DNA from 4 places in the Pseudomonas sp. TE24901 genome. Region 3 is predicted to be linked to each of the others. Evidence: riboswitches for the same ligand, from Rfam matches in the RefSeq annotation. Region 3 holds a riboswitch; each other region holds the start of a gene.
The links. Region 3 has a riboswitch for cobalamin ahead of ACVWVP_RS27745 (CbtB domain-containing protein). Riboswitches for the same ligand answer to the same signal wherever they lie in the genome.
Positions count from the first base shown of each region.

Region 1: it holds a riboswitch for cobalamin, as region 3 does, so the genes downstream of both, cobO (cob(I)yrinic acid a,c-diamide adenosyltransferase) here and ACVWVP_RS27745 (CbtB domain-containing protein) in region 3, are expected to answer to the same signal.
Region 2: it holds a riboswitch for cobalamin, as region 3 does, so the genes downstream of both, ACVWVP_RS14215 (ABC transporter substrate-binding protein) here and ACVWVP_RS27745 (CbtB domain-containing protein) in region 3, are expected to answer to the same signal.
Region 4: it holds a riboswitch for cobalamin, as region 3 does, so the genes downstream of both, ACVWVP_RS27260 (CbtB-domain containing protein) here and ACVWVP_RS27745 (CbtB domain-containing protein) in region 3, are expected to answer to the same signal.

Region 1 covers NZ_JBSSAF010000007.1:59,725-65,610, reverse strand. The annotation lists gene ACVWVP_RS15500 (C40 family peptidase) at 1-203, shown strand, start outside; gene ACVWVP_RS15495 (PQQ-dependent sugar dehydrogenase) at 246-1,559, opposite strand; cobalamin riboswitch at 1,659-1,916, shown strand; gene cobO (cob(I)yrinic acid a,c-diamide adenosyltransferase) at 1,996-2,607, shown strand; gene ACVWVP_RS15485 (cobyrinate a,c-diamide synthase) at 2,604-3,995, shown strand; gene bluB (5,6-dimethylbenzimidazole synthase) at 3,992-4,642, shown strand; gene cbiB (adenosylcobinamide-phosphate synthase CbiB) at 4,639-5,547, shown strand; gene cobD (threonine-phosphate decarboxylase CobD) at 5,540-5,886, shown strand, end outside.
Region 2 covers NZ_JBSSAF010000006.1:240,193-246,078, reverse strand. The annotation lists gene ACVWVP_RS14230 (hypothetical protein) at 1-37, shown strand, start outside; gene ptrR (putrescine utilization regulator PtrR) at 143-1,015, opposite strand; gene ACVWVP_RS14220 (aldehyde dehydrogenase family protein) at 1,119-2,501, shown strand; cobalamin riboswitch at 2,633-2,826, shown strand; gene ACVWVP_RS14215 (ABC transporter substrate-binding protein) at 2,943-3,953, shown strand; gene ACVWVP_RS14210 (FecCD family ABC transporter permease) at 3,950-4,954, shown strand; gene ACVWVP_RS14205 (ABC transporter ATP-binding protein) at 4,951-5,715, shown strand.
Region 3 covers NZ_JBSSAF010000018.1:96,969-102,854, reverse strand. The annotation lists gene ACVWVP_RS27770 (monovalent cation:proton antiporter-2 (CPA2) family protein) at 1-909, shown strand, start outside; gene ACVWVP_RS27765 (DcrB/PsbP domain-containing protein) at 982-1,551, shown strand; gene ACVWVP_RS27760 (alpha/beta hydrolase) at 1,681-2,400, opposite strand; gene cobF (precorrin-6A synthase (deacetylating)) at 2,412-3,167, opposite strand; gene ACVWVP_RS27750 (histidine phosphatase family protein) at 3,213-3,767, opposite strand; adenosylcobalamin (AdoCbl) riboswitch at 3,820-3,965, shown strand; gene ACVWVP_RS27745 (CbtB domain-containing protein) at 3,967-4,179, shown strand; gene ACVWVP_RS27740 (CbtA family protein) at 4,199-4,927, shown strand; gene ACVWVP_RS27735 (DUF4865 family protein) at 4,929-5,468, opposite strand; gene ACVWVP_RS27730 (LysR family transcriptional regulator) at 5,562-5,886, shown strand, end outside.
Region 4 covers NZ_JBSSAF010000017.1:130,800-136,685, forward strand. The annotation lists gene cobN (cobaltochelatase subunit CobN) at 1-1,914, opposite strand, end outside; gene cobW (cobalamin biosynthesis protein CobW) at 1,918-2,982, opposite strand; cobalamin riboswitch at 3,076-3,275, opposite strand; gene ACVWVP_RS27255 (hypothetical protein) at 3,465-3,965, shown strand; cobalamin riboswitch at 4,099-4,306, shown strand; gene ACVWVP_RS27260 (CbtB-domain containing protein) at 4,403-4,591, shown strand; gene ACVWVP_RS27265 (CbtA family protein) at 4,603-5,307, shown strand; gene ACVWVP_RS27270 (cobalamin biosynthesis protein) at 5,304-5,696, shown strand; gene cobM (precorrin-4 C(11)-methyltransferase) at 5,767-5,886, shown strand, end outside.

The DNA.
Region 1 (5,886 bases), on a different contig from region 3:
AGACCGGCGACTTGCTGTTCTTCGCCACCGGTGGCGGTTCACAGGTCAGCCATGCCGGGATCTACGTGGGGGAGGGGCGTTTCGTACACGCGCCGCAAACCGGCGGTACGGTCAAGCTGGATACCTTGTCCAAGGCGTATTGGCAGAATGCTTACCTGAGCGCCAAGCGCGTGTTGCCAGCAAACCTGGCTCGCAACCCATAACACCCGTAGGAGCCGGCAAGCCGGCTCCTACGGGTTTTGTATTTATTTGGCTGGCGACACCCGCCACACCTTGTTCCCCACATCATCGGCCACCAGCAAATCCCCCTGCTGATCAACCACCACACCCACCGGCCGCCCCATGGCCTTCTCATCTTTATCGAGAAACCCCGTCAGCACGTCCACCGGTTGCCCTTTGGGCTGGCCCCCCTCGAACGGCACAAAGATCACCTTGTAGCCACTGTGTGGCTTGCGGTTCCACGACCCATGCTGGCCGATAAATGCCCCGTTGCTGAACTGCGCCGGCAGTTTGTTGCCCTCTGCGAAGGTCAGCCCCAACGATGCCGTATGCGGGCCCACGGCATAGTCCGGCGCGATGGCCTTGGCCACCAGGTCCAGGTTCTGCGGCGAAACGCGCACATCCACGTGCTGGCCGTAATAACTGAAAGGCCAGCCGTAGAAGCCGCCATCCTTGACCGACGTGATGTAGTCCGGCACCAAGTCGCTGCCGATCTCGTCACGCTCATTCACCGCCGTCCACAACTTGCCCGTCTGCGGCTCCCAAGCCATGCCATTCGGGTTGCGCAGGCCTGAGGCGAAGATGCGGTGCTGGCCCGAGGCGCGATCCACTTCCCAGATCGCCGCCCGACCTTCTTCCGCTTCCAGGCCGTTTTCGCCGACGTTGCTGTTGGAGCCGACGCTCACATACAGTTTGCTGCCGTCTTTGCTCGCTACTACGTTCTTGGTCCAGTGGTGGTTGATGCTGCCGCCTGGCAGGTCGACCACTTTGGTGCCGGCTTCCTTGATCGTAGTTTCGCCCGGTTGATAGGGGAAGCGCAGCAGTTGGTCCGAGTCCGCCACGTACAAATCGTTGCCGACCAGGGTCATGCCGAACGGTGAGTTCAGGTTCTCCAGGAACACTGTGCGCGTCTCGGCAACGCCGTCGTGGTCGGCATCGCGCAGCAGTGTGATGCGGTTCGGGCTCGGCACACCCGCGCCGGCGCGGCCCATGACCTTCTCCATGACCCAGCCGCGAATCCCCTTGGCATCATCCGGTTTGGGCGGCGCATTGGTTTCGGCCACCAGCACATCGCCGTTGGGCAGTACATACAGCCAGCGCGGGTGGTCCAGCCCTTCGGCGAACGCGGCCACCTGGGTGCCTGCGGCGGCCGTTGGTTTTGCGCCATCAGGCCAGCCGATCGCCGGGGCGATGTTGACGGTGGGGATCAGTGTCTTGTTCGGTTCGGGCAACTTGGGCGAAGGACCGGTGCCGTCCGACACCTGCAACGTTGAGCTTTCACCGCAGGCGGCGAGGGTGCCTGCGAGCATGATCAGTAAGGCGAGTCTGGTTTTATGCATGGTGTTCTCCTGAATACCTGTAAGGGTAGAGGAGTACGGCGGTCCGATGGTTCAAGTGCGAGGCCGGCTTTAATTGACGCTCCACCCCCAACCCACTAACCTTCGCGGCTTGTTCCAGGTGCTCTGTGGCGTATGCGTCGACAGGGTGAAACAGGGAAGCCGGTGAGTGAGCGCACTTGTACACAGTGCTGCCGCGATTCCGGCGCTGCCCCCGCAACGGTAAATGAGTCAAGACGCTGCCTTTTGCCACTGTATCGCGCGCGATATGGGAAGGCGCAACGTCGGTCTGCTCGCTCTTTTCACAAGGGCAGGGCGCCACTCATGAGCCCGGAGACCGGCCCGGAGCATCCAACAGCATCACGGTGGGCGATGCTTGGCTGTCTGTATTTTCTTTTCCCTGCCCGCCGTTTTTGTCCAGCCCCAACGGAGAGCTGCCATGACCGATTCCCCCGACCGCGACGAACGTCACCTGGCGCGCATGCTGCGCAAAAAAGCCGTGATCGACGAGCGCATCGCAAACTCCCCCAATGAATGCGGTTTGTTGCTGGTATTGACCGGCAACGGCAAAGGCAAGAGCAGCTCCGCATTCGGCATGCTGGCCCGGGCCATGGGCCACGGCATGCAGTGCGGCGTGGTGCAGTTCATCAAGGGGCGTAACAGCACCGGTGAAGAGTTGTTCTTCCGCCGCTTCCCCGAGCAAGTGCGTTTCCACGTCATGGGCGAAGGCTTCACCTGGGAAACCCAGGACCGCCAGCGCGACATTGCCGCCGCCGAAGCCGCCTGGGCGGTGTCCCGCGAACTGCTGCAAGATCCGGCCATCGGCCTGGTGGTGCTGGATGAGCTGAATATCGCCCTCAAGCACGGTTACCTCGACCTGGACCAGGTGCTCAGCGACCTGCAAGCCCGACCTCCGATGCAACACGTGGTGGTCACTGGCCGTGGCGCCAAACCCGAATTGATCGAAATGGGCGACACCGTCACCGAAATGGGCATGCTCAAGCACGCGTTCCAGGCCGGTATCAAGGCACAGAAGGGCGTCGAACTTTGAATCAGCCCCGTCATTGCCCGGCCGTCTTGATCGCCGCACCGGCGTCCGGCCAGGGCAAAACCACCGTCACCGCCGCGCTGGCCCGTTTGCACCGCAACCTGGGGCGCAAGGTGCGCGTGTTCAAGTGCGGCCCGGACTTCCTCGACCCCATGATCCACGAGCGTGCCAGCGGTGCGCCGGTGTACCAGCTGGACATGTGGATGGTGGGCGAGCAGGAAAGTCGCCGCCTGTTGTGGGAAGCGGCGGGCGAGGCCGACCTGATCCTCATCGAAGGCGTGATGGGCCTGTTCGACGGTACGCCCTCCAGCGCCGACCTGGCGCGGCACTTCGGTGTGCCGGTGCTGGGCGTGATCGACGGCACCGCCATGGCCCAGACCTTCGGTGCCCTGGCCCTGGGTCTGGCGCGTTATCAGCCGGACCTGCCGTTTGCCGGCGTGCTGGCCAACCGCGTCGGCACCTTGCGCCACGCGCAGTTGCTGGAAGGCAGCCTGACTGAAGGCTTGCGCTGGTATGGCGCATTGTCCCGCGAAACCGGGATCGAACTGCCCAGCCGACACTTGGGGCTAGTGCAAGCCAGCGAATTGAATGATCTCGATGTGCGCCTGGATGCCGCCGCTCAAGCACTGGGCAGCAGCTGCGAAGTCGCCTTACCGCCTCCGGTCACCTTTGCCGCGCCCGAAGTGATCGTGGCCGAGCCGTTGCTCGAAGGCGTGCGTATTGCTGTGGCCCGCGACGAAGCCTTCGCCTTTACCTACGGCGCCAGTCTCGACCTGCTACGCGCGATGGGTGCCGAGTTGCACTTCTTCTCGCCGATCCATGACCACCAATTGCCAGACGCCGAAAGCCTCTACCTGCCGGGTGGCTATCCGGAGTTGCACCACCAGGCACTGTCGCAAAACACGCCGATGCTCAAAGCCATCCGCGCTCACCATGCCGCCGGCAAACCCTTGCTCGCTGAATGCGGCGGCATGCTGTACCTGCTCGACTCGCTGACCGATGTCGATGGCGTCCGCGCCGAACTGGTGGGCCTGCTGCAAGGCGATGCCGTGATGCAGAAGAAACTCGCGGCCCTGGCCCTGCAGAATGTCGAGCTGCCCGAAGGCACGCTGCGCGGCCATACCTATCACCACTCCCTCACGACCACCGAGTGGCAGCCGATTGCCCGTGGCCTTAGCCCCAACGGTGGGCGTGGTGCCGAGGCGGTCTACCGGCAAGGCCGCATGACCGCGTCTTACGTACATTTCTATTTTCCATCCAATCCCGTGGCGGTTGCGGCATTGTTTGCGCCAGACCGGGAGGCCGCCATCGCAGGCAAGCCAGCTCCCACAATGTACCGAGTTGAAACCCCATCCAATGTGGGAGCGGGCTTGCCCGCGAAGAGGCCATGACTGACAACGCCTTCCCCGAAGCCGACCGCCAGGCCATCTACCGCGCCATCGCCGAACGCCGCGACATGCGCCACTTCAGCGGCGGCACCGTTGCCCCTGAGTTGCTGCACCGTTTGCTCCAGGCTGCCCATCAGGCCCCCAGCGTCGGCCTGATGCAACCCTGGCGCTTTATCCGTATCAGCGACCGCCAACTGCGTGGGCAGATTCAACAACTGGTGGAAGAAGAGCGCGTACGCACCGCCGAGGCATTGGGCGAACGCTCCGATGAATTCATGAAGCTCAAGGTCGAAGGCATTCACGACTGTGCCGAAGTGTTGGTCGCGGCGTTGATGGATGACCGCGAGCGCCATATCTTCGGCCGTCGTACCTTGCCGGAAATGGACATGGCCTCGCTGTCCTGTGCCATCCAGAACCTGTGGCTGGCGGCCCGTGCCGAAGGCTTGGGCATGGGCTGGGTCTCGCTGTTCGAGCCCCAGGCCCTGGCCGATCTGCTGGGCTTGCCGCCTGGCGCAAAACCCCTGGCGGTGCTGTGCCTGGGGCCGGTGGCCGAGTTCTATCCGGCACCGATGTTGCAGCTCGAAGGCTGGACCGAGCCTCGGCCGCTGAGTGACATGTTGTATGAGAATGCGTGGGGAGTGAGTCAATGAGTGTGGCCTTGCTGTGTGTCGCTGCGGTGGCGCTGGATGCGCTATTGGGCGAGCCCAGGCGCTGGCATCCGCTGGTGGCGTTCGGCAATTTCGCCGGGCGCATCGAGCAACGTTTCAACACCGGTGGGCGCGGTTGGCGCAGCCATGGCGTGACCGCGTGGTTTATCGCGGTGGTGCCGCTGACCCTGCTGGCCACGGCGCTGTCGTGGGCGCCGTATATCGGTTGGGTACTGGAAATTCTCGCGTTGTACTGCGCCCTCGGCATGCGCAGCCTCGGCGAGCATGTGATTCCGGTGGCGCAGGCCTTGCGCAGCGATGACCTGGACGAAGCGCGCAAACGCGTCAGCTACCTGGTGAGCCGCCAGACCAGCGAATTGGACAGCACCGAAGTCGCCCGCGCCGCCACCGAATCGGTGCTGGAGAACGGCAGCGACGCGGTGTTTGCCGCGCTGTTCTGGTTTGTAGTCGCCGGCGTGCCGGGCGTGGTGCTCTACCGCTTGAGCAACACCCTCGACGCCATGTGGGGCTATCGCAACGAACGCTTCGAGCGTTTCGGTTGGGCTGCGGCCAAGATCGACGACGTGCTCAACTACATTCCCGCACGCCTGGTGGCGTTGACCTACGCCGTGCTCGGCAAGACTCGCCTGGCGCTCAAATGCTGGCGCACCCAGGGCCCCACCTGGGATAGCCCCAACGCCGGCCCGGTGATGGCGGCGGGTGCCGGCGCCTTGGGTGTGGAGTTGGGCGGCGCTGCGATCTATCACGGTGAAGTGCACCATCGCCCGCAATTGGGCGAAGGCCCGGCGGCGGATGCCGATTCCATCGACCGGGGCTGGCAACTGGTGCAGCGCGGCGTATGGTTGTGGCTGCTGATCCTGTGCGCGGGGGCGCAATTCTATGCTTGAACACGGTGGCCGGCTGCGCAAGGCAGCGATTCAGTACGGGATTGCCGAGGCCGATTGGCTCGACCTGTCGAGTGGCCTCGCGCCCTGGCCGTGGCCGATCCCGGAGATCCCGTTGCGCGCCTGGGCCCGCTTGCCCGAAACCGATGACGGCCTGGAGCAGGCCGCCAGCGAATACTACGGCGCTGCGCACCTGTTGCCGGTGCCCGGTTCCCAGGCGGCCATCCAGTTGCTGCCACGCCTGCGCCGCGCCGGCAAAGTCGGCGTGTTGTCGCCGTGCTATGCCGAACACGCCGAAGCCTGGCGTCGCGCCGGCTATGTGGTGCGCGAGGTGCAGGAGCA
Region 2 (5,886 bases), on a different contig from region 3:
GAAACTGGCCATGGGCACCCTGCAATTCGGCGGCTGATGAAGATCAAAATGTGGGAGCTGGCTTACCTGCGATGCAGACGACTCGATCTTCCTGCATGACCGAGTAGATGCCATCGCAGGCAAGCCAGCTCCCACAGTTGATCTATGCTGGCTCTAGAACGCGCTCTTCCAGCAGTTTTACGAAGCTGTTCAGGCTCTGCGACACCGTCCCCCGCCGCCAGATCAACCACGTGTGCAGAATCCGGAAGCTATCGCTCAGCGGCCACACACTCACCGCCGTAAACCCCGGCATGCTTTCCAGCATGCTGCGTGGCATCAGCGCCAGGCCCGCACCGGCGCTGACGCAGGCGAGCATGCCGTGATAAGACTCCATCTCGAAAATCCTGCCCGGCACCGCGCCATCCTGTGAGAACCAGCGCTCGAAGTGATGGCGGTACGAACAGTTCGAGCGGAACGTATAGATGCTCTCCCCCGCCACATCCTGCCCCCGGGTAATCGGCGCATGGTGCAGCGGTGCGATCACCACCATTTCCTCCTCGAACACCGCCACGCCTTCCAGGGTCGCGTGCAACACCGGCCCATCCACAAACGCCGCCGCCAGTCGCCCCGACAACACCCCTTCAATCATCGTGCCTGAGGGCCCGGTGCTCAGGTCCAGTTCGACCTTGGTGTGCTTTTGGTTATACGCCGCCAATAACGCCGGAATGCGCACCGCCGCCGTGCTCTCCAGCGAACCCAGGGCAAACGCGCCCTGGGGCTCCTCCCCCGCCACCGTGGCGCGGGCCTCTTGCACCAGGTCGAGAATGCGCCGCGCATAGCCGAGGAAGTTCCAGCCGGCCGGCGACAGGCGCAGGCGGCTCTTCTCGCGGATGAACAATTCAACGCCCAGGTCCTGCTCCAGTTGCTTGATGCGCGTGGTCAGGTTCGACGGCACACGATGAATCAACTGCGCGGCGGCGCTGATGCTGCCTTGCTCGGCAACGGCCTTGAAGATTTCCAGCTGCACCAGATCCACATCATTCTCCAATCGTGAATGTATTGCTTAATATTATTCAGTTTCCAGAAAAGAGATAGCCCCGTAGCCTGAACCCAATCCATTCATTCAGCAGGACGGTGCCATGAACGCAACCACCCACGCTCTCTCGATCAACCCGGCCACCGGCGAAACCGTCGGCAGCTACCCCTACGAAAGCGCCGCGCAACTGGACGCCGCCCTGAACCGCGCCACCGCCGCCTTCCGCACCTGGCGCCGCCAGCCGGTCGGCCAGCGCGCCGAACTGCTGCTGGCCCTGGCCGCCGCCCTGCGTGAACAAGCCGAAGACATGGCGCAGATGATCACCCTGGAAATGGGCAAGCCCATCGCCCAGGCCCGTGCCGAAATCGAAAAATGCGCCCTGCTCAGCGAATGGTACGCCGCTCACGGCCCGGCCATGCTGGCGCCGGAACCGACCCTGGTGGACAACGGCAGCGCCCAGATCGAATACCGCCCGCTGGGCCCGATCCTCGCCGTGATGCCGTGGAACTTCCCGGTGTGGCAAGTGCTGCGCGGCGCCGTGCCGACCATGCTCGCCGGCAACACCTACGTGCTCAAGCACGCCCCAAACGTGATGGGCAGCGCCTACCTGATTCAGCAGGCCTTCCACAAAGCCGGTTTTGCCGAAGGCCTGTTTGAAGTGATCAACGTGGGCAACGAGGGCGTGTCCAGCGCCATCGCCGACCCGCGCATTGCCGCCGTGACCCTCACCGGCAGCGTGCGCGCCGGTATCGCCATCGGCTCCCAGGCCGGGGCTGCGCTGAAAAAATGCGTGCTGGAACTGGGCGGCTCCGACCCGTTCATCGTGCTCAACGACGCCGACCTCGACGCCGCCGTGCAAGCCGCCCTGATCGGCCGCTTCCAGAACAGCGGCCAAGTCTGCGCCGCCGCCAAGCGCCTGATCATCGAAGCCGGCGTGGCCGAAGCCTTCACCGCCAAATTCGTCGAAGCCAGCCGTGCCCTGGTGATGGGCGACCCGACCCTGGCCACCACTTATGTGGGCCCGATGGCACGCTTCGACCTGCGCGACGAGCTGCACGGCCAGGTCCAGGCCACCCTCGAAGAAGGCGCCACCCTGCTGCTGGGCGGCAATAAAGTCGCGGGTGCCGGTAACTACTACGAGCCGACCGTGCTGGCCGGCGTCACCGACCAGATGACCTCGTTCAAACAGGAACTGTTCGGCCCGGTGGCCTCGATCATCACCGCCCGCGACGCCGACCACGCCGTGGCCCTGGCCAACGACAGCGAATTCGGGCTCACCGCCAGCATCTTCACCACCGATGCGACCAAGGCCCGCGACATCGCCAACCAGTTGGAAACCGGCGGGATCTTCGTCAACGCCTTCAGCGTGTCCGACCCTCGGGTGGCGTTTGGCGGCGTGAAAAAGAGCGGCTTTGGCCGTGAACTGTCGCACTTCGGCGTACGCGAATTCTGCAACGCCCAAACCGTGTGGCTGAACCGCAAATAACCCACCGCCCTGTAGTGGGCGGGCTTGCCCCGCTCACTACAGTTGGGTCACAAATACCCTCCGCCGACGCCATCGCTGGCAAGCCGGCTCCTACGGGGGATCGGGTTTTCTCTCCCCCTTGGCAGTACGATCGACTACCATACCGCGCCGGTTCCCAAACGGGACTAATAGGGAATCCGAAGCGCGGCCCCTCGCGTCAATCGGAACTGCCCCCGCAACTGTAGGTGCTGAGCCTGCTCCACACTGCCACTGAGCCCTGCTCGGGAAGGCCGGAGCCTGGCGACGACGCACGAGTCAGGAGACCTGCCGGCCAAGCGTTATCACGACCGGCGGGGTGTCCGGGAAGGACATCCTTGCCCTGCCCTTCGGCAGCGTCCATGGCTGTATTTCCACGACCGTACCTCCCCCTGCTCACTGTACGGTTCAAACGGAGATTGCCCCATGCTGCCACGCGTTACCGCCCTGCTCACCGGCCTCGGCTTCTGCACCCTGGCCCAGGCTGCGCCCACCCATTACCCGCTGACGCTGGAAAACTGCGGCAGCACCCAGACCTTCCAGCAAGCCCCCGCCCGCAGCGTAACCATCGGCCAGGCCGCCACCGAAATGCTCTACGCACTGGGCGTGGGCGACAAAGTGGTGGGCACCTCGCTGTGGTTCAACAATGTGTTGCCGCAATTCAAGGCCCAGAACGACACCATCGAGCGCCTGGCGAACAACGAGCCGAGCTTTGAGTCGGTGATCGCCAAGCGCCCGCAACTGGTGGCCGCCGAGCTGGAATGGGTGGTCGGCCCCCAAGGCGTGGTCGGCACCCGCGAGCAATTCCAGGAACTGAAGATCCCCACCTACCTGCTGCCCTCCGACTGCGAAGGCAAGGACAACCTGGTGGGCGCCGACGGCACGCGGCTGGAGCCATTCCGCATCGAGACCATTTACAAAAGCATCAGCCAGCTGGCGCAGATCTTCGACGTGCAGGACCGTGGCCAACAGCTGAACGACGACCTCAAGGCGCGCCTGGCCAAGTCGGTCGCCACCGCCCAAGGCAAAGGCCTCAAGCAGGCCAGTGCGCTGGTGTGGTTCTCCAGCGCCGAGATGGCCGCCGATCCTTACGTGGCCGGCCACAAGGGCGTTCCGGAATTCATGCTGCAGACCCTTGGCCTGACCAACGTGGTGCAGTCCGATGAAGAGTGGCCCGCCGTCGGCTGGGAAACCATCGCCAAGGCCAACCCCACGTTCCTGGTGATCGCACGCATGGACCGCCGCCGCTACCCGGCCGACGACCATGAAAAGAAACTGGCTTTCCTGCGCAGCGACCCGGTGACCCGCAACATGGACGCGGTGAAAAACAACCGCATCATCATCCTCGACGCCCTGGCGCTGCAGGCCAGCCTCCGTACGTTCGACGGCCTTGAACAACTGGCCACGGCCATCGACGGCTACGACCCACTCAAATGACCCGTACCCTGCTCGCCCTGGCCCTGCTCCTGGCCGCCGTGCTCGCCGGCGTGGCCATCGGCGAAACCGCCATCTCGCCGCAGGTGGTGCTGCAAGTGCTCGCCAATAAACTGTGGACGGCGGGCTACGTGCTCGACCCCATCGACGAAGGCGTGGTGTGGAACTACCGCCTCACCCGCGCCCTGGTGGCCGCCGCGTGCGGTGCGGGCCTGGCAACCTGCGGGGTGATCTTGCAGTCGCTGCTGCGCAACCCGTTGGCCGACCCGTACCTGCTCGGCATCAGCGCCGGCGCCTCCACCGGCGCAGTGCTGGTGGCGTTGATCGGCGTCGGTGGCGGGCTGGTGTCGTTGTCGGCCGGGGCGTTCGTGGGGGCGATGGCGGCGTTTGCCCTGGTGATTCTGCTGGCACGCGCCAGCGGTTCGGCCAGCGGTACCGGCCAGATCATCCTCGCAGGCATTGCCGGCTCGCAGTTGTTCAACGCCCTCACGGCATTCCTGATCACCAAGTCGGCCAGCTCCGAACAGGCGCGCGGCATCCTGTTCTGGCTGCTGGGCAACCTCAGCGGCGTGCGTTGGCCGTCGGTGTGGCTGGCGGTGCCGGTGGCGGTAGTGGGCTTGGCGGTGTGCCTGTGGCACCGCCGTGCGCTGGATGCGTTTACCTTCGGCACTGACTCGGCGGCGTCCCTGGGCATCCCGGTGCGCCGCGTGCAGTTTGTGCTGGTGGGGTGTGCCGCGCTGGTGACGGCCGTGATGGTGTCGATTGTCGGCTCCATCGGCTTTGTCGGGCTGGTGATCCCCCACGCCGTGCGCCTGCTGCTGGGCACCGGGCACTCGCGCCTATTGCCGGCGAGTGCCTTGGGTGGTGCGCTGTTCCTGATTGCGGCGGACGTGCTGTCGCGCACCCTGATCAAGGGCCAGGTGATTCCGGTGGGCGTGGTCACCGCATTGGTTGGCGCGCCAGTGTTTGCGCTGATTCTGATCGGCCGGAGGCACCCGCGATGAGTGTGCTCAGTTGCAGCGGCCTGGGCTTCAAGGTGCGCGACGCGGAGTTGCTGCGTGATGTTCACCTCGACGTCGAAAAAGGCGAAACCCTCGGCATCGTCGGCCCTAACGGCTCCGGCAAATCCACCCTGCTCAAGTTGCTCGCCGGGTTGCGCACGCCAGCGAGCGGCGACGTGCGGCTGGGCGGCCAACGCCTGGGCAGTTTGTCCCGGCGCACCATCGCGCAACAACTGGCGGTGGTGGAACAACAGGCCGACACCGACGACGCCATCCGCGTCTTCGACGCCGTGGCCCTGGGCCGCACGCCCTGGCTGTCGGCGCTGAGCCCGTGGTCGGCGGAAGACGACGCCATCGTGCACCAGGCTCTGCACGACGTCGACGCCACTCACCTGAGCCAGCGCGCCTGGCGCAGCCTCTCCGGCGGCGAACGCCAACGCGTGCACATCGCCCGCGCCCTGGCGCAACGGCCGCAGATTCTGTTGCTGGATGAGCCGACCAACCACCTGGACATCCAGCATCAGCTTGGCATCTTGAAGGGCGTGCAAGCGCTGCCCGTCACCACGCTGATCGCCCTGCACGACCTCAACCAGGCGCTGACCTGCGATCGCTTGGCCGTGCTCGACCACGGCCGTTTGGTCGCCCTCGGCAAACCGCTGGACGTGCTCACGCCACAACGGTTGCAGGACACGTTCGGCGTGCAGGCGCACTACCTCACCGACCCGTTCGACGGCGCGCAAATCCTGCGACTACGCCCCCATTAAACAGCCTACCGCCATCTTGTAGTGAGCGGGCTTGCCCCGCGCCGCGGTGTGTCAGGTATATATAAAGGACCTGACACACCGCCGTGCGGGGCAAGCCCGCTCACTACAAAGCTGTTTATATCTCCCTCAGAAATCGTTCTGCTAGCATCGCCAACCTCTGCGCTCAACCCG
Region 3 (5,886 bases):
GGCCTGACCCTGCTGCTGATCGGCCTGAAGCTGCCCCTGCTGTACGCCGTGGGCCGGCTGGTGGGCGACCTCAACCGCGAAAGCGCGCTGCGCCTGGGCGTAGTGCTGGCGGCGGGCGGTGAGTTTGCCTTCGTGGTGTTCAAGATCGGCCGCGACCAGGGCCTGTTCGACCCTCACCTGTACGACGTGCTGGTGCTGACCATCACCCTGTCCATGGCGGTGACGCCACTGCTGTTGCTGGTGTGCCCCAAGCTGTTCAAGCCCAAGGCCAAGCCGGTGGAAGTGCCCGAGGAATACCGCACCATCGAAAGCGATGCGCCCCGCGTGGTGATCGCCGGCATGGGTCGCATGGGCCAGATCGTCGCGCGAATTCTGCGTGCGCAAAACATCTCGTTCATCGCCCTGGACACCTCGGTGGAAACCATCGAGCTGACCCGCAGTTTCGGCGGCATGCCGGTGTTCTATGGCGACCCGCAACGCCCTGAGATCCTGCATGCGGCCAAGGTCGACCAGGCGGAATTCTTCGTGATCGCCATGGACGACCCGGAGATCAACATCAAGACGGCGGAGCTGGTGCGCAACCTCTACCCGCACATGAAGATCATCGCCCGCGCCCGCAACCGCCAGCACGTTCACCGCCTGGTGGACCTGGACGCATCACCGGTGCGCGAAACCTTCTACTCCAGCCTGGAAATGAGCCGCCGCACCCTGGTCGGCCTCGGCTTGACCCAGGCCCAGGCCGATGCACGCATCACCCGCTTCAAGAACCACGACCTGCAAGTGCTGGCCGCCCAGCACGCGGTATACGACGACGCGGCCAAGGTGATGCAAACCGCCCAGGAAGCCCGGACAGAACTGGCGCGGCTGTTTGAGATGGACCGGCTTGAGGAGGAGTCCGACAAGGTGTGAGGCAGCAGATGAACGATATTGCGAATTTTCTGACAGAATACGCCGCAATTTCGTTCATCTCTGGAGCGCTACATGGCCACCCTCACCAAGACCGCCGCCCTGCTGGCCCTCGCGCTCAGTGCAAGCGTTGCCTTCGCGGCCAGCAAACCCGCACCACAGAAAGCCGACACGCAAACCATCTCGACCTTGGGCGGCAAGTTCACCTTCAAGCTGCCCAAGGCGTATGTGGCCGACACGCTGCCCACCGGCAAGGCCGAAGACGGCACTGCTGACACCCAGGGCACGCTGTACGCCAACCAGACCACCAAAAGCGTGGTGATCGTCGCCGAAACCGCGCGTAAAGATGGGGTCACCATCCAGGACAACGACACCCAGTTCCTCGATGGCGCCGTGGCCGGGTTTATCAAGGACCAAAGTGCCGCCCTGCCCGACTTCAAGAAACAAGGCGAAAAGAAGCTGACCTTCAAGGGCCTGGGCCTGCGCCAGGTCGACAGCACCGCCACCCAGGGCGGCGGCAAGACGCTGAACTCCACGTTCCTCGGCGGTTCGGGGAATCACCTGCTGGTGATCCAGGCCATTTCCCGTGGGGATGATGTGAAGGGGCATGCGGAGTTGGTGAAGCAGATTACCGGCGGTAAATAACCCCGCTACGTACAACACAAATCGAATGTGGGAGCGGGCTTGCTCGCGAATGCGGTGTACCCGTCACAGAAAGGTTGACTGATCCAGCGCATTCGCGAGCAAGCCCGCTCCCACATTTTTTGACCGCGTTTATTTCAGGCTTTTTTCCAGCCAGGCTTTCAAATCCTGCACTTCGGCTTCACTCACGGTATGCGGCATGCCCGGGTAACCGTGAAACTCCGGCTTCAACCCCAACCCCGTCAACACCTCGTTCGCCCGCGTGGCCGACGCATAGGGCAGCGCCTGGTCCAGCGTGCCGTGCCCGATGAAGATCGCCAGCGCAGCCAACGCGTCATTCGGTTTCAGCTCGGCCTTGAGCACTGGCAGCACACTGCCACTGAGCGCCGCGATCCCGCGTACCCGCTCCGGCTGACGCAAGCCCACCTCGTAGGACATGATCGCGCCCTGGCTGAAGCCCACCAGGAATACCCGATCGGGCCGGGTGTGGTACTTGGCCGTGGCCTTGCCGATAAAGTCTTCGATCAATTTTGCACTGCGCTGCAGGTCGGCCGTTTCGCCGTTGTACTCAGCTTCACCCTGGGTCTTGGTAAACCAGCGATAACCCTGGGGGTCTACTGGCATGGGTGCCCGTGCCGAAAGGTAAGTCCAAGTGGACGGCAGCGAATCCTTGATGCCAAACAGGTCTTCCTCGTTGCTGCCAAACCCGTGCAGGAAAATCACCAACGGCTGGTTGCGTGCATCGGTCTGGGTCTGTTCCAGGTACGCCAACGGCAAGTCGGTGTGCAGCGAATCGTCAGCATGAGCAGCGCCGGCCACCAGGGTCAGTGCCAGGGCAAACAGTTTGAGCATGGGACGTTACCTCAGGGTTTGCGCAACAAATAGGTGTCCATGATCCAGCCGTTGGCCAGGCGCGCGGCCTTGCGCACCCGTTGAATCTCTTCTGCCACATCAGCCACCTTGCCGCTGATCAGGATCTCGTCCGGCGTGCCCAGGTAGGCGCCCCAATAAATGTCCAGGTCCTGATCGGCCACGGTACGATAGGAATCTTCGGCGTCGAGCATTACCACCAGGGTGTCGGCGTCGCTGGCCTGCCCTGCTGCCAAGCGGCGCCCGGTGGTGATCTCGACGGACTTGCCAATGCGGTTGAGCGGCACTTTGTGCTGCGCTGCCAGGGCCTGCACGCTGGTGATGCCGGGGATCACTTCGAATTCAAAGGTGCAACGGCCACTGGCCAGGATCGCCTGCAGGATCCGAATGGTGCTGTCGTACAGCGCCGGGTCGCCCCAAGCCAGGAATGCGCCCACTTCGCCGTCGGCCATTTCCTCATTGATCATGCGTTCGAAGGTCTGCTGCTTGTCGCGGTTCAGGTCCTGCACGGCGGTGGTGTAGTCGATATCACCGCGCACACGCTCGGGGCAGTCGGCCTCGACAAAGCGGTAGCCGGGCTCGGTGATGTAGGTCTCGCAGATCTCGCGGCGCAGGTCGATCAACTTGTCCTTGCTCTGGCCCTTGTCCATCAGGAAGAACACGTCGGTGCGGTTGAGCGCCTTCACGGCCTGCATCGTGATGTAGTCAGGGTTGCCGGCGCCAATGCCGATGATCAGGATGCGTTTCATGGGTTGCTCTCATTGCGGGGCGTGGATTTTGCCATGTTCGCGGGGTCAGGCGTGAGTTTCCAGGCGCAGGCGCCACACGCGGTTGAAACGCAGCTCGGTGCATGACAGCGGCTCGACGTCGACCCGGTAGAACATCGACAGCGGCAACTGCAGCACGTGCAACAACGCGGCACGGATCACAAAGGGATGGGTAACGGCCACGACATGCCCCGGTTGGCTTTCCAGGGATGTCATCCACTGTCCAACCCGCAGGCAGATCTGGTCCACCGACTCGCCACCGTGGGGCGCGCTGGCGCTGTCGGTGAGCCAGGCACTCATGGCTTCATCGTCCAGTTGGTCGATGGCCTGGCCTTTCCAGTGGCCAAAATCGCCGTCGCGCAAGGCGACTTCTACCTGTGCGTTGTCACCGAACAAGCCAGCGGTCTGCCGGGCCCTGGCTTCCGGCCCGCAGATCAGGCGGTGTTTTTTCGGGTAGCGACCGGCCTGGGATAGCGCCTCACGCTGCCAGTCCAGCACGACAGATTCGTCATCGGAAAACCGCCCCTGCTTCTGCGCCCGCGTGGCGGCATGGCAGATCAGGCTTAAACGGGTGGTCTGCATCACAAATTCACTCTGTTTCGGCGCGCAGTCAGCGTAGACTGGCAAAGTTGTTTCAACATGTTACAACGAACATGAAACAGGAAGCCGGTTCGAAGCCGGCGCGGTCGCGCCACTGTATTCGGCCCCACAGCCGTAAGCCAGACCCTGTTTCAGCTCCCTTTGCTTTCCATTTCGGGACGCGTCATCCCTGGAGGTTTTCATGGCTAATACCGCTGCAACCCACCCTGATGTCTATGTGCCAACGATTCCCCTGGGCGAAATCCTCCCCTGGGCGATCTTCGGCGGCCTGCTGTTGATGCTGGCGATCTACTTCGTCGGCGCCGAGCAAGGTGCCACAGCGGTTTTCAAAGGCATGTACGTGCACGAATTCGTCCACGACGGTCGCCATCTGCTGGGCTTTCCCTGCCATTAATCAACAAGAGAGACAGGACATGACAGGGCAATTACTCGTTCGCGGGATGCTGGTAGGCCTGCTCGCCGGCGTATTGGCATTCGGCTTCGCCAAGACCTTTGGTGAACCGCAAATCGACAAGGCCATCGCCTTTGAAGACCAGATGGCACAGATGCACGGCGATGCGCCGGAAGAAGAACTGGTGAGCCGCGACGTGCAAAGCACCTTCGGCCTGTTCACCGGTGTGGTGGTGTATAGCGTTTCCCTGGGCGGGATTTTCTCCCTGGTGTTTGCCTACGCCCTGGGCCGCATCGGCAAGGTCGGCCCCCGTGGCCTGGCGGCACTGCTGGCGTTGGCGGCGTTTGTCACCCTCATCCTGGTGCCCGGCCTGAAATACCCGGCCAACCCGCCATCCGTGGGTGACCCGGAGACCATCGCCCAGCGCACCCAGCTGTTCTTCCTGATGCTGCTGGTGTCGGTAGCGGCCGCGGTGATCGCGATCAACGCCGCACGCAAGCTGATTGCCCGCCGTGGCGTGTGGGCCGGGGCAATCCTGGGCGTTGCGCTGTACATCGTGATCGTGTCGGTGGCCGGCAGCCTGTTCCCGGTGATCAATGAAGTGCCGGAGCAATTCTCGGCCGTGCTGCTGTGGAAATTCCGCGTCGCGTCCCTGGGCATCCAGCTGGTGCTGTGGACCACCCTGGGCCTGGTGTTCGGTGCGGTGGCCGAGCGTTTCTTGAGCCAGCCACGCGCACGCTTGAACTCCTGAGCTAGATTCCGGGATGGGCCAGGTAGAACACCTGATAGCCCGTCCCGGGATGCGTCACATCCAGTGCCTTGGCCGACAAGGTGATGCGCACCAAACGCCAGGCTTGCACATCCAGCGCCAGGAACACCGCGAAGGTGTCACGGCTGTCCGCCACTTGCAGGTTGCGCACTTTCTCTTCAGCCAGTATCGCGGCCCGATCCGCCCCCGGTGCCAGTGGCCACTCTTCCCGATACAAACTCAACGCCGCCTGCGCCGGCCCACGTTGCACATCCAGCGGCAGCCAGCTTTCGATATGCGGGCGGCCGAAACTGTCGAGCACTTTCTGGAAGCGTGACCCCAGCAGAAAGTCGGCGGCCTGCAACGGGTCGGACCACAGGTACACCGACGCATACACGTTGCCGCCCTGCTCCTGAGCGATAAACGCCTTGAACAGCAGCCCCTCGGCGTTATCCCACAATGGCCCCAATTGCGCGGCACGCCGGCGAATCACGCCCATGTCGTAGTCGGCGGGCAAACGGTGCGAATACTGTTTGGCGAACATACAAAAACTCCTGTGCAAGATGAGGTTCCAGCTTGCGCAGCCGCGATGATTTCAACAAGATATGAGCCGATATATGTGCGATAAGGAACCGATATGGCTGACGCACCCAAACCCCTGGATATCGACACCGTGCACGCGTTCGTGCTGGTGGCCGACTTCACCAGTTTCACCCGCGCCGCCGAGGCGCTGGACACCTCCCAGGCCGCCATCAGCCTCAAGCTCAAGCGCCTGGAGGAACGCCTCGGTTATCGCCTGCTGGAACGCACGCCCCGGCATGTGCGGCTGTCGCCCCAGGGCGAGCAATTCATCGTCGCCGCCCGCGCCCTGCTCAACGCCCACGAGCGCGCCTTGGGCGACATGGCCGCCCAAGTGCAACGACGTCTGGTGATCGGCATCAGCGACCACGTGGCCGGGCCCG
Region 4 (5,886 bases), on a different contig from region 3:
GTCGAGCAACTGCGCTTCGTAGTATTCGTCCGCCAGCAGTTCAAGGTTGCGCAGCGGCCCGTAGGTTTCGGCGCGGGTCAGCGGTGGCATCAAGTGGTCGATGATCACCGCCTGGGTGCGCCGCTTGGCCTGGGCGCCCTCGCCCGGGTCGTTGACGATAAACGGGTAGATATTCGGCAACGGCCCCAGCAATGCATCGGGCCAGCAGTTTTCCGACAGGCCCACGCCCTTGCCGGGCAGCCATTCGAGGTTGCCGTGCTTGCCCACGTGGATCACGCCGTGGGCGCCGTAGGTGTGGCGCAGCCAGAAGTAAAACGCCAGGTAGGCGTGAGGCGGTACCAGGTCCGGGTCGTGATAGACGGCGCTGGCGTCCACTTGATAGCCACGCGCCGGCTGGATGCCGACAAACGTCAGGCCCAGGCGCAGGCCGGCGATCATCATGCGGCCGTCGCGGAACATCGGATCGCTGTGCGGTGCACCCCAGCGTGCCAAAACAGCTTGGCGGTTGGATTCAGGCAGGCGACTGAACATCGCCTCGTAGTCATCCAGGCTCAGGCTTTGATGGCAGGGGCGCAGGTCGAGGCTGTCGAGGTCGTTGGTCACGCCGCCAAGCAAATCGTGGATCAGCGCAGTGCCGCTTTCAGGCAGCTCGCTCGGCAGCGGATAGCCTTCGGCTTGCAGCGCCCGCAGGATATTCAGCGCTGCAGCCGGCGTATCCAGGCCCACGCCGTTGCCGATACGGCCGTCGCGGGTCGGGTAGTTGGCGAGGATCAGCGCGATGCGCTTGTCAGCATTCGGCACCCGCGCCAGCTCGACCCAACGCCGCGCCAGTTCAGCGACAAAGTCCATGCGTTCAGGCGCGGCGCGGTAACAGACCACGTCCGACTGGCTGCGCTCGCTGCGCCAGGCCAGGTCCTTGAAACTGATCGGCCGGCTGATGATGCGCCCGTCCAGCTCCGGCAAGGCAATGTGCATCGCCAGGTCGCGCGGGCCCAGGCCTTGTTCGCTGGCCTGCCAGCCGGGCTCGTTGTCTTGGGCGCAAATCGCCTGGATCACCGGGATATTGCGGCGAAACGGTCGCAAATGCGGCGCTTCGGGGCTGGATTGGGCAAAGCCGGTGGTGTTCAAAATCACCGCCGCACCCACTTCATCCAGCAGGTCCTCGACCACCGTCAGGCAGCCGGGCTCTTTCAAACTGGCCAGCGCAATCGGCAGCGGGTTAAGGCCCGCTGCCTGTAAGCGTTGGCAGAACACATCGATAAAACCCGTATTGGCCGCCTGCAAATGGGAGCGGTAGAACAGCACCGCCGCCACCGGCCACTCGGGGTTCCAATCCGTCTGCCAGTCGTTCAGGCGCGGGTTGGCTTTATGCGGGTGATAAATCGCCGTGCGCGGCAGGGTTTGCGGCTCGGCCCAGGTGTAGTCGCGGCCCAGGTAAGCGCTGGCCAGGCAGCGATAGAAATCCAGCGCGTTGCCCAGGCCGCCCTGGCGCAAAAAGTGCCACAGGCGGTCGCGGCTTTCGGCGTTTACCGTACTCAGGCTGCTGAGTTCCGGGTCCGGGCGATCGTCCCCCGGCACCAGGATCAGCTGCACGCCGCGTTCGGCCAGCTCCACCAGCCGCTCGATGCCGTACCGCCAATAACCGATGCCGCCGTGCAGCGAAATCAGGATGACCTTGGCGTGGCGCAGCACTTCATCGACGTACAGGTCGACCGAGGCATGGTTCTGCACCTGCATCGGGTTGGCCAGGCGGAAGCTGGGGTAATCGTCGGGCAATTGCTGGGCCGCTTCGGCCAGCAATGCCAGGCTGGAATCACCGCTGCACAGGATCACCAGGTCAGCGGGGGTTTGGCCAAGGTCGGCAATATTGTCGTCCGAGACGAAACCACCGGGCTGGGTCCTGAGCAGGTGCATGGGTCAGACGCTGAGTGCAGCGCGCAACTGCGCTTCGAGGCCGGCGGCATCGAGGTCCTGACCGATCAGCACCAGGCGCGTGATGCGCGCTTCGTCAGCGCCCCAGGCACGGTCGAAGTGCTTGTCGAAACGTGTGCCCACACCCTGGATCAGCAGGCGCATCGGCTTGTTGGGGATGGCCGCGAAACCTTTGACGCGCAGGATGCCGTGTTGCACCACCAGTTGGGTCAGAGCGTCGAGCAGCAGGGCTTCGTCGGCTTGCGGCAGGTCGATGGAAATGGAATCGAAAGCGTCGTGGTCGTGATCGTCGTCTTCACCTTCGTGGTGATGATCGTGATGGCTGTGGCGACCGTCGATGTGCTCTTCAGAGCCGGCACCCAGGCCGATCAGCACGTCCAGCGGCAGGCGACCGCTGCTGGCTTCGATGATCTTCACCGCAGGCGGCAACTCTTCGGCGACTTCCAGGCGCACGCGGGCCAGGTCTTCCGGGTTGATCAGGTCGGTTTTGTTGAGGATCACCAGGTCGGCGCTGGCCAGTTGGTCGGCGAACAGCTCGTGCAACGGCGACTCGTGATCCAGGTTCGGGTCCAGTTTACGCTGGGCGTCGACCTGGTCCGGGAAGGCGGCGAAGGTGCCCGCGGCGACGGCCGGGCTGTCGACCACGGTGATTACCGCGTCGACGGTGCAGGCGCTGCGGATTTCCGGCCACTGGAAGGCTTGTACCAAGGGTTTTGGCAGGGCCAGGCCTGAGGTTTCGATGAGAATGTGGTCGAGGTCACCACGACGGGCCACCAGTTCGCGCATCACCGGGAAGAACTCTTCCTGCACGGTGCAGCACAGGCAGCCGTTGGCCAACTCGTAGACGCGGCCGTTGGCTTCTTCTTCGGTGCAACCGATGGAGCACTGCTTGAGGATTTCACCGTCGATGCCCAATTCGCCGAATTCGTTGACGATTACCGCGATGCGACGGCCCTGGGCGTTGTCGAGCATGTGGCGCAGCAAGGTGGTTTTGCCCGACCCGAGGAAGCCGGTAACGATGGTGACGGGGAGTTTGGCCAGTGTTTTCATCGGATGCCCTTTGGGGCGGGCATACGGGACGATAGGCCCTGCGACGGCGCGCAGCAGCGGATTTCGTCACCGGATCACCCCGCCCGGTTGAAGTAGAAAATCGGTTGCGAGGCAGGTCTCCTGGCTTGGGGCGTGCGGGTCTTGCGACCGGCGCTGGCTGCGCCTTCCCGCCTTGTCGGCAGTGGCGTGGCAGTCAGCTGAACCCTTTACAGTTGCGGGGGCAGCCGCGGCTTGGACCGCGTTCCCTTCTTAGCTCCGGCCTGGGCTGGAGAACCTCGAGGGTGCAAGGCTACGCAGTGCCACAGAGCGGGTCAATGCCAACACATGAGGTTCGCGCCATACCGCGGCAGTCGAATGAAACTTACAACTCGCATTAATTGCCCGATAGCCAGCTAGGAACAGCTTGGACTTTTGCACCACACAGATTTGGCTCATAAGCGCTCAATGCGCGCCAGACATACCAACGCAATAAAGGATCAAACATGACACTTTACCCTCTCCACTTTAACCTGCCACCCAACTCGCCGAGCTACAAAGGCGAGAAAGAAGCTGATGCCCCGCAGGACAGTATTCAGATCCAACACGCTGCATACACCAGCACGAGTAGCCTCGAAACTCGGGCAAAGAGAAGTACAACAGAGCAAAAGCCCCAGGTCTGGTTCTACAGTGACAAAGAGTTGCTACAAGAGGTGAAGAAACACTTCGATGAATATGCAGCCGGACAGGGCGATGAATACGTCAACTTCAAAGAATTAAAAGAGGCCGCCGGTCAGGTGCCAACCACGAGAACCTTCTCTCCAAAAGCCTCAGCCATTGCCGAGGAGATCCTCAAACGCACCGAGCTTCTCAACCAGCTGGACATAGGAGTGGGCTGGACACTCAGCGGAAGAGGATTACAAGACGAGAGGTTTGATCATGACAACCTTGACTACTTGATCACCTACGCTTCCGATCATCGCAGAGTCAGGTTCATTTCGAGATGATATAAAAATTTGTCTGATCCACAAAAAAGTAACATCGATCGCTCGTCACCCTTGAGGTCAACCCTATCCGTCAAACACCTTAAACATTTACAGCCGTTCAAGGTGTTTGACGCACATCAACCGCCCATGTTCTCCTACACACCTTGTTTCGGGTGCCCTGCAAAGGGTGAAACGGGAAACCGGTACGCCATACCCCTATGGCAAGTCCGGTGCTGCCCCCGCAACGGTAAGCGAGCGAAGCGTCATAACCACTGTGCACTTGCATGGGAAGGCGATGCTTTCAGGACTCTCCCAAGAGCCCCCTCGCAAGCCCGGAGACCGGCCCGAAAAAATCAGATAACAAACCCGCGGTGGGCGGGCGCTGTTCGAACCCTGCGTGCCCGGCTCGCGGGGTTTTCATGCGCTCGTGTCACCCTGAAACCCTGAAGGGACGCGCCATGTCGATCATCACCAGCACCTCGCACGCCACCGGCAACACCACCACCCTCAGCCAACGCCTGACCGCCGCCATCGGTGCGTCGATCCTCGGCGCGTGTCTGGTGTATTTCGCCGGTTTCTCGCATATCGAGGCGGTGCACAACGCAGCCCACGATACCCGCCACAGCGCCGCGTTCCCGTGCCACTGAGACTTGCCGACATGATCAAGCGTATTGCGCAAACCGCAGGGTTCACTGGCCTGCTGGCCGCCCTGCTGCTGACCCTGCTGCAAAGCTTCTGGGTCGCCCCGCTGATTCTGCAGGCGGAAACCTTCGAAAACGCCCCGGCCGCCACCGAAGTGGCCCACGAACACGCCGAAGGCGCCGCCGCCCACAGCCATGACGCCGAGGCCTGGGAGCCGGAAGATGGCTGGCAGCGTGTGCTGTCGACCACAGGCGGCAACCTGGTCGTAGCAGTCGGTTTCGCCCTGATGCTGGCCGGTCTCTACACCCTGCGCGCACCGACCCGTACCGCGCAAGGCTTGCTGTGGGGCTTGGCCGGTTACGCCACCTTCGTACTGGCGCCGACCATGGGCCTGCCACCTGAGCTGCCAGGCACTGCGGCAGCCGATCTGGCGCAACGGCAGATCTGGTGGATCGGCACCGCCGCCTCCACCGCCGCCGGTATTGCGCTGCTGGTGTTTGGCCGTAACTGGCTGCTGAAAGTGCTGGGTGCCGCGATCCTGGCCGTGCCTCACGTCATCGGCGCGCCACAACCGGAAGTGCACTCGATGCTGGCACCCGAGGCGCTGGAAGCGCAGTTCAAGATCGCCTCGCACCTGACCAACGTCGCCTTCTGGCTGGCGCTGGGCCTGATCAGCGCGTGGTTGTTCCGTCGCAACCGTGACGATCACTACGCTGCATGATCCTGGCGGTCGGCTTGGGCTGCCAGCGGGGTTGTGACGTTCACGCCCTGCTGGATCTGTTTGACAGCGCCCTCGCGGAGGGGGGCGTTGATCGCAACAGCATTACCGCGCTGGCCAGTATCGATCTGAAAAAGGATGAACCGGGAATACGGGCCATGGCCCGGGCGCTGGATCTCCCGTTGCACTGTTTCAACGCAGGACAACTGGCGGTTTATGCCGAGCGTTTGAGTCACAAATCCGAGGTCGCCTTTGCCCATACCGGCTGCTACGGCGTCGCCGAAAGCGCTGCCCTGGCCCTGGCCGAACACCTCGCGGGTGCCCCTGCCGGACTGCTGATCACCCGCAAAAAAGCCGCCCAGGCTACCTTTGCGTTGGCGTGCGCCGGCTAAAATCCCGATAATCGCCGCTTCCGATCATGAGCCACTTTCATGCTCGCCCGTTTTTCGACAGGAATTTCCCATGACCGTCTACTTCATCGGCGCAGGCCCCGGCGACCCGGAATTGATCACCGTCAAGGGTCAGCGGCTGATCCGTAACTGCCCGGTGATCATCTATGCCGGCTCGCTGGTGCCCGCAGCG